2 regions of the Paenibacillus sp. FSL H8-0282 genome follow, and region 1 is predicted to be linked to the other one. Evidence: riboswitches for the same ligand, from Rfam matches in the RefSeq annotation. Region 1 holds a riboswitch; the other holds the start of a gene.
What was found. A riboswitch is a leader RNA that binds a small molecule or an ion and turns the genes downstream of it on or off. The one in region 1 is predicted to bind cyclic di-GMP.
Positions count from the first base shown of each region.

Region 2: another riboswitch for cyclic di-GMP. It lies ahead of NST94_RS20390 (thiamine pyrophosphate-binding protein); the one in region 1 lies ahead of NST94_RS01885 (anti-repressor SinI family protein).

Region 1 is NZ_CP150146.1:431,565-435,902, forward strand. It holds gene NST94_RS01880 (2-oxoglutarate dehydrogenase E1 component) at 1-811, opposite strand, end outside; cyclic di-GMP riboswitch class I at 1,282-1,366, shown strand; gene NST94_RS01885 (anti-repressor SinI family protein) at 1,394-1,549, shown strand; gene NST94_RS01890 (helix-turn-helix domain-containing protein) at 1,657-1,986, opposite strand; gene NST94_RS01895 (TasA family protein) at 2,156-2,764, opposite strand; gene NST94_RS01900 (signal peptidase I) at 2,855-3,445, opposite strand; gene NST94_RS01905 (hypothetical protein) at 3,447-4,338, opposite strand, start outside.
Region 2 is NZ_CP150146.1:4,692,641-4,696,978, forward strand. It holds gene NST94_RS20380 (YafY family protein) at 1-897, shown strand, start outside; gene NST94_RS20385 (HAMP domain-containing methyl-accepting chemotaxis protein) at 1,019-2,269, shown strand; cyclic di-GMP riboswitch class I at 2,444-2,540, shown strand; gene NST94_RS20390 (thiamine pyrophosphate-binding protein) at 2,696-4,336, shown strand.

The DNA of each region.
Region 1 (4,338 bases):
ACTCTGAAAATATGATATCATAAGGTTTGCCCAAAATATGTGCAAGAACGTTGAGGCGGCCGCGATGCGCCATGCCCATCAAAATATGCTCCGCACCGTCATGTGCAGCAGCACGTACGATTTCATCTAACATCGGCACAAGAGCATCATTGCCTTCAAGACTGAAACGCTTCTGACCTACAAAAGTCTTGTGGAGGAAGGTTTCAAATTGCTCTACCTGAATCAGGCGGTTCAGGAGCTCTTTGCGTTCTGTATTATTTAGGGGTGCTGGTGAGCTGGTGGATTCTGCCTGTCTATTTAGCCATTGCAGTTCTTTTTCTTCATGCACATGCCCGAATTCATAGGCGATGGTCTTGGTGTATGCCTGACGCATACGTTGCACGGCATCCCATCCGGTATGCACATCATTCGGCGCATTTTCCCATATAAGCGTGGCAGGCAGTGCGATCAGGTCTTCGCGGGTCAGCCCATAGGTTTCAAGCTCAAGATATTTTGCCATGGGATTCTGATCGCGTACCAGCGGATCAATTTCAGCGGCCATATGGCCATATATACGAATATTGGCGATTAGCTTGGAAGCTCTTACTGCTTTTCTAAGCCATTCGGTGTCTCCCGAGATGCGCGGCTGAGGAGCCGGTTCGCTATCCGGAGTTAGGGGAGGAGGTCCCGAATTTGTAAAAAGCTCGCGATAATTATTTTCTACGGTGGAGGGATCTTTCACAAACTGTTCATATCTTTCTTGAATGTAGCCTAAATTGGGTCCGTAATACTTACTCCAAATGGATTCGTTATAGGGCTCTTTGGCTGCCATGAATACATCCTCCTTAACGGATGAACTCCATACGTGACATTTTGTGTCAACGCTTACTGGAGCTGTGATGATTGCGGTTTCATTTCTCATCTTATTGTGCTACTTTCGGCCACTGTAATCAATTCATTCTTTCGTCCAATACGTTCGCAAAATGGTATGGGTTAGCTTGTTCTAATGAAAAGAAGGGTGTTTCTTCTCATTACCCATTCTAAAGGCCTATTAAAATGATTCTATTATCCTTATTTTTAACTATTAGGTCAGTAAATATTTATTTTGCTAGTACAATTTATTTTATGTAACGGACGAGTATCGTGATAATCGGACAAGATCTTTGAAAAAAAATCTTTTATTTTTCGTTTTTAAAATAGAAAGTAACCAGGAATCGACACACTTTTCCGCTTTCTTTTTGTATAATGTTATTGCAGATAGTAATTTTATAGTTTTTTAAGTAGATCCTTTCGTGAAAAGGGTCCAGTAAAAGGTAAACTTGCCGAAAGGCAGGGGCACAAAGTCGCGGGTCTAAGGTAGAGATACTATGACAGCCGGATTGCCTGGGGACGTAAAATCTTAGGGGGAGATTTTTTGGAAAAGTCCAACCAGGGTAGCAACAGAGAACAGCAGTTTATTGATCTGGATCAAGAGTGGGTACATTTATTATTAGCAGCTAAGAAGGCTGGCATTAAGGCAGATGAAATTCGCCAGTTCTTTCATGAGAAAACTGTGCAGATCGTGCAGTAATACATTAGAGGGGTTACATATCGAAAAAGGGCACAGCGGTTCTTCGCTGTGTCCTTTTTCGATATGATTTAGTAGAAGAGAGGATCGTACCAGATTAGTAGGAAGTATTAATCCTTTTGATCGAGCTTCCATTTCTGATAGTCCAGAAATTCTTTGAATTCGCGTTTGCTAATGCCTGAGTCCATAGCTTCCTGCACCAATCGGAACCATTCCGAATCTAAATGTGATTCCTCTGCATCATTGGGTTCTCCATAGAGTAGGGCATGAATGGATACCTGAAGCGCGTCAGCGATTTTTTCGATAAACTGGATGGATGGATTGGATTGGATGTTTCTCTCCACGTTGCTAAGATACGACTTAGCCACATCTGCTCTGTCCGCAAGCTCAGATAGGGAGAAACCCTTGTCTAGGCGGAGCTGCTGGATACGTTGGCCCATATTCTGTGGCACTATGCTGACGCCCCTCCGTAATTTTTGTTATTAGTATAGCAAATATCAATAAATCGGACAAAGTTTATTGTAAAGAGAAGAGCAGCAATCTGCTTATCCGTGGCCGGATTCAGGATCTGCTGCTCTTCGAGTATTTTATTAAATTACTTTATTGATCTTAGTAGTCTTTTTTCGCACCTTGTTTAGCTACGAAATCCCAAGTCAGTGTTAAGCTATCGCCTTGGAAAATATTTTGATCTTGGTTATTTTCCACAAATTCGAATTGGACGGAGAAGCTGTCGTTGGTACCGGCTTTAATACCGGATGCTTCGGTAAAGAGTTGATCCCAACCTGTATTTTTTACGAGATCCGGATGCTGACTTTTTAAAGCAGCAAGTGTAGTCTCATAAACTACATTTTCAGGAGAGACGATAGGTACTCCTTTATCATTATTTCTAAGGAATTTAACTTTAATGAACTCGGCTAAATCCAGGTAGTTATCTCCTTTAGCATCCGTGATTTGAGTCGATGTATTCAGAATAATAGATCCGATATCCAGCGAACCATCGTTTTTCAATTTGAAGGATTTAGTTACCGTATCACCTGGTTTCAGGTTAGGAATATTAACGATGACAGAAGGGTCGGAGTTCAGATCGAGCGTGCCCGCTGCGAATGTAGCTGTGCTTTGCGCAGTGTCGCTAAAGTATGCGAAGGTTCCTCCGCCGATTAATGATAAACCCAGTGCTGCAGATGCTACGCCAAGACCCAATGTTTTCTTGATACCCATAATAAAATTCCTCCTCAAATTTGTGTTTGAATTTTTTATAAAATTTATATATTGTATCTTCCGGTTCGTAAGCGGAAGTGGACAATCAACTTAGGGCTGTGTTTCTGTTGGGGGCGGTGAGGCTGGCAGTAGGGCAGCATTTTTCTTTTCTAATGCAGCTACAGCCTTCCAAGAGGTATACAGAGCATAGAGCAGAAGCATCAAGCCAGGCACGATCATGAGGACTACACTTCCAGCTTTGGAAACCGCGAAATTCATAGCGTAACCGACATAGGGTACAGTGACCCCGGTATACTGAGCTACAACATTCACAGAACTGGTAGGGTTCATGTCGGGCGCGTCGTTGTTATCGCCTTTAGTGCGATAAACAGCTTCACCAGTAGCGTTATTGACGGTCGCTTCTACAATCCGGTGAGTAATGAGCAGATTATCTTCATTCCTAAAGGTGATGACATCGCCTGGTTTGAAACGATTCATATCCCCTCCGGGTTTTAATGCGACAATTGAGCCTGTCTGAATTCCTGGTTCCATCGATCCTGAGAGTACGGTTTTGATCTCATATCCGAAGAAAGCAGGTTCACCGCCGGAGGCCTTGGATAACACTACGGCTGCCACCAGCAGAATAAAGATCACAAGCATTAAGCTCGATAGGGTATTATTGATAATTTTTTTAATTCGCATCTTATTCTCCACCTTTCTCAGGTTGAGGGTCCGAAGGAGCTTGGGTTGCTACCGGCGGGGTAGTCGTACTGTCTTCCGCCTTTGGCGTCTCTTGTGGAGCCTCTTGCTGAGGGACATCTTTTGGAATTGTGAGCTCTTCGTCAATTTCCGGCTTAACCGGATCAGTGGCTGGGGCTTCAGGTTGTTCTTTATTTGGGGCTTCCGGAGCAGCTTCGCCTGATGTTGGAGGGGTTGCCTCAGCTTTCGCTTTATCCTCGGCTTCTTGTTGCTTTTTCTCCTCAGCCAAACGTTCTTCTTCTTTTTTCGCTTCTTCTTCTTTCTTTGCTTGCTCTTCTTCTAGCCGAGCTTTTTCAAGCTCTTCTAGTTTTTGCTCGCGAGTCTGACTGATCAATTGGAGTTTATCTTGAAGGGTAGTGATACCTGAGGTTGCCGATTCTTTATGGTTAGTCAATTCGGTATTTAGAGCTTCATAAGATGAGGTGAGGTCGCTAGAGATCACGCCGTCTGGTTGAGTGAAGGTAATCAGGAATGGCAGTGGCTGTGGGAACTCTCCTTCGCGTAATTCAAGTTGTCCATAAACATCACTGGTAACTACCGATGCGAATGGAAGACCGACATCGTGTATGGAGGTTAGGTAACTAATAACTCCATTTAAGGAAGCATTCAAGGATTCCGAGATCACACCGCTTTGATTCAGGCTGCTTTGTAAATCTCTGAAAAATTGCTCATCCTTGATTTCTAGACAGTTGGAATCTAGAGAAGTCATATATCCTCCTATCTGGAAGAGTAAGGCTGCTGCTGCACTTAGCTCATTGTGGATTTGGTTCCAAATTTGGCTGTTAGCCGCCAGTTGCTCGTTAACGCTATCTATTTGGGATTGAAGCGCCGCTATT
Region 2 (4,338 bases), 2.5 Mb from region 1:
TCCCGTGAGCTAGCCCAGACCTTAGAAGTGTCTGAACGAACTGTGTTTAGAGATATGGAAGCCTTATGTACAGCAGGAATACCTATTCTTGCCGAACGGGGACGTGAAGGGGGTTGGATGCTCACAGAAGGATACCGAACCTCCTTAACGGGTATGAAGCCCTCAGAGATTGCAACTCTGCTGCTGTCCGCAGACTCCTCAATCTTAAAAGATCTGGGTATACAAAACGACTTCTCTTCCGCCGTGCTTAAGCTGGAGGCTGCTTCCCCATCAAGGCCGAATAATCCAGCCAGTTACCTGAGCCAGCGCATTCATATAGATGGTGCCAGCTGGCACCCTTCCGACGAGACATATCCGTTCCTATCTGTCCTGCAGGAAGCTGTTTGGGAAGACCGTAAAGTGAAGATCACTTACCCACGGAATGACGAGATGAAGGAGCGTTTCATTGAACCTCTCGGGTTAGTCGCAAAACGTGGAGTTTGGTATGTAGTGGCACGAACCGAGGGTGAAATGCGGACTTTTCGCGTGTCGAGATTAATACAAGCTGACGCAACTTATGAATCATTTGTCAGACCTGAGGCTTTTGATTTAAAAAGCTACTGGGAACAATCGACTTTAGCTTTTAAAGCAGCACTGCCAAAATATGTAGTGAACTTAAAGGTGAATGAGTCTATTCTTAAAGAATTACAACGTGAAAGATATGTAACTATAACTTTAGTAGAACCCTCTGCTAATACTGGGTGGATGAACGTGGAGGCCGAGTTTAATGCTATAGAATCTGCCTGTCGTATCGTACTCTCTTTCTCTCCTTCAGTTATTGTTTTAGCTCCTATCGAACTAGTAGGGATGGTAAAGTCTGCTATTAAAACAATTTCCACAATATATGAGGAATTTTGACATGAATTCTAAATATCTACTACTTAAAGAAGATTTATGACACTTCTCTATAGACCAATGACCTATAAATCCCCTATAATAACACCATTACATAAAATTTAATAAGGGGGACATTTTACCAATGAGCTGGATGCACAAACTTCCGTTAAAACAAAGAATTGTTGCCGGATGTTACCTCGTTGCCGCACTGTTTGCTATTCCTGTCTTAGTTACGTTAATGATTCTAGGTCAATTTCTCGTAGGAATTATACTAGTAGTTGTTCTTGCAGGTCTGACTTTACCTGTTGCTCGCTTCGTGGAGAGAACGCTTACATCATCTTTTGATGATATTGCTAATGTATCTCACAGTATTTCGAAGGGTGATTTCACTAGCAGAGCGGACGAAAATGGTTCAATGGGTGACGTAAGCCGCTCCTTTAACACAATGATTGATAAGCTCAAGAAGATTTTGACCGATGCATCGCAGATCACCCGTCAAGTTATGGATGCAAGCCGCGGAATCGAAGATAAGAACCAGAACCTGAAAATTGTCATGGCACAAGTAGCCTCTTCTTCTACTGAGCTCGCTCTTGGTGCAAATGAAATATCTACGGATATCGCTGATATGACAGAATCCATTAAAGACATTGAAACTAAAGTATCCAATTATACGAACTCCACCAAAGAAATGAACAGACGTTCAATACATACCTTAGAACTTGTTGAGCAAGGGCGCCAATCCGTAGATACACAGGCTGAAGGCATGCGTAAAAACATAGAGGCTACACAAAAAGTGGCTGATACTATTGAAGCTCTCTCACAAAATGCCCGCGGGATTACGATGATCACCAAGACCATCACAGAGATCGCTGAGCAGACCAACCTGCTGTCACTGAATGCCTCCATCGAAGCTGCTCGTGCCGGAGAGCATGGTCGGGGTTTTGCCGTTGTAGCTCAAGAGGTTCGCAAGCTTGCTGAGGAATCTACGGCATCCACAAAAGAAGTATTCGGCTTGGTCCGCAGCATTGAGTCAGATATTAAACAAGCCATCGATAATATCGCCATCAATGAAGAGGTTGTGCAGGTTCAGAATGAAATGATCACTCAATCTGCCCATATTTTCGCACAAATTGTACAAAGCGTGCAGTACATTACCGAGCAAATCTCTTCATTCTCTGCGGAGAGCGATCTTATGCTAGAAAGTGCCTTGAAAATTTCCAGTGCAATTGAGAATATCTCAGCAATCACCGAAGAAACTGCTGCTGGCACGGAAGAGGTATCGGCGGCTATGAATGAACAGATTAATGCCCTGCAGTCTGTTGCAGAAGAAACGGAAAAAATGACCCAGGCCGTATTTAATCTGCAAAAAACCATTCATATCTTTAAATTCTAGTTCAAAACTATCAACTGCCACCTAAGCTGAGTCTTAGGTGGCAGTTTTTTTCGCGAGGTAAAACTTCATCTCTTGGACAAGACTTTCGTCAAATTTCGAGTTTTTTTAGCGGATTATGTTGACAAAAATTAATGAGGAATATATTGTAAAGGAAAATTATTCTTATCAACTATAAATTAATATTGGCAAAATCCTCGAAAGAGGATGACGCAAAACCATGGATCTACAGCCTCATTTTTTCTTTTGAGGCCATGATTGCCAGGTTGCAGAGGAACCAGGACGGCTGAACTATTGTTCAGTCTTAGCGGTGCCTTATGCCACCAACCTGTGCTTACTATAGAGCACAGGTTTTTACTTTTTGAGTATATTGATCTATCGTATCTATTCGGTAGATTAATAACTAATATATATCAAAAAACTTGTGAGGTGTTTCTTTTGAAGACAGTCGCAGATTACATGGCGGAAGCACTACGTAACCTTGGAGTCACCCATTCTTTTGGGATCATTGGCAAATCCATTTGTCCAATTGTTCTAAAGATGGTGGATTACGGTATTGAATTTATTCCCGGCAGACATGAAGCAAGCTCCGGATTCGAAGCAGCAGGGTATGCGCTGAAAACGGGTAACCTAGGCGTAGCATTTGGTACTTCGGGTCCTGGGGGAACTAACCTGCTTACAGCAGCAGCACATGCGAAAGCTAACAACCTACCTGTCCTATTTATTACCGGCCACCAATCCATTACAGAGCTTGGAATTCCTCAATGTCAGGACTCCACCTCTTTTCTGGCTGATTTAGCTGATATGTTCAGACCTGCCACCTTGTTCAGTAAATTGGTTGAACGTGGGGATCACTTTGGTACTATTTTTAATCATGCGATTTCTGTGGCCCTGACCAAACGGGGTCCTGTTCATCTTTGTATTCCTTTTGATGTACAAACTGAAGTATTGGAAGAATGCAATATAGTAATCCCAGAAAGAGAGTCTCTAATTAGTCAAGCTAATATCGATAGAGTCATCGAAGCTATTCAAGCTGCTAAGAATCCTTTGATTATTGCGGGTAAAGGAATTAACCGCTCCGGAGCACATAAAGAGCTTGCTCAACTCGCAGAAACTTTTAATATTCCTGTAGTAACATCTCCTGGTGGAAAAGGGGCTATAGTCTGGGATCACCCACTCTATCATGGTCCTATTGGCGTTGGCGGTTCGACCCACGGGGACGATTTATTGAATAAAAGCGATTTATTTATAGTGCTTGGATCACGTTTAAGTGATATGACCATCTGTAATCTTAAACGGGAGAATCATCCAGCAACTTTAATTCAATTTGATATTGATCCAACCTTTGTCGGAAAAATACTATTGTCCAAAACGATACCGGTCACTGGGGACCTGCGCGATAATTTGGTGCACTGCCTAAATCATATTGACCCAAGCACAATCACCAAACGTGAGGCTTTGGCCGATGCGGATTATTCAGAAGAGCTTCCAACCCTCAAGAATCTTTCCCTTGCTTCCGTAATGAGCACTTTAAGTGATTTGATCCCTTATAATAATTCAATTTTCGTTGATGATGGAAGTCATGGATTCCACGCTGCAAAATGGTACAAGGTTAAGAAACCGGGCAGCTTTGTTTTTGATGCGTATTTTGCTTGCATGGGTAATTCGATCGGCATGGCTATTGGTGCAAAAGTTGCAGCTCCTGAAGAAACTGTCCTCTGCATTACAGGTGATGGTTGTTTCATGATGCTCGGCGCTGAGATTAACACCGCTGTCTGCAAAGATATCCCTGTTATCTTTATCGTGGTCAATAATAAGCAACTAGATATGGCTCTTAAGGGTATGGAGAAAACCACAGGTCGTATCGATGGAACTCTATATGAAGTACCAATGGACGCCGTGAAATTCGCTGAATCTCTAGGTGCTAAAGGCTACAAATGTGAGACTGCGGATGAATTCACAGCTGCAATTAAAGATGCGGTAGCTCTAAACCATGTTGCCGTTATTGAACTACTAACAGACCGTGATGAAGTCCCTCCGACTGCACACCGTACTTTGAACCTAAACTAGGA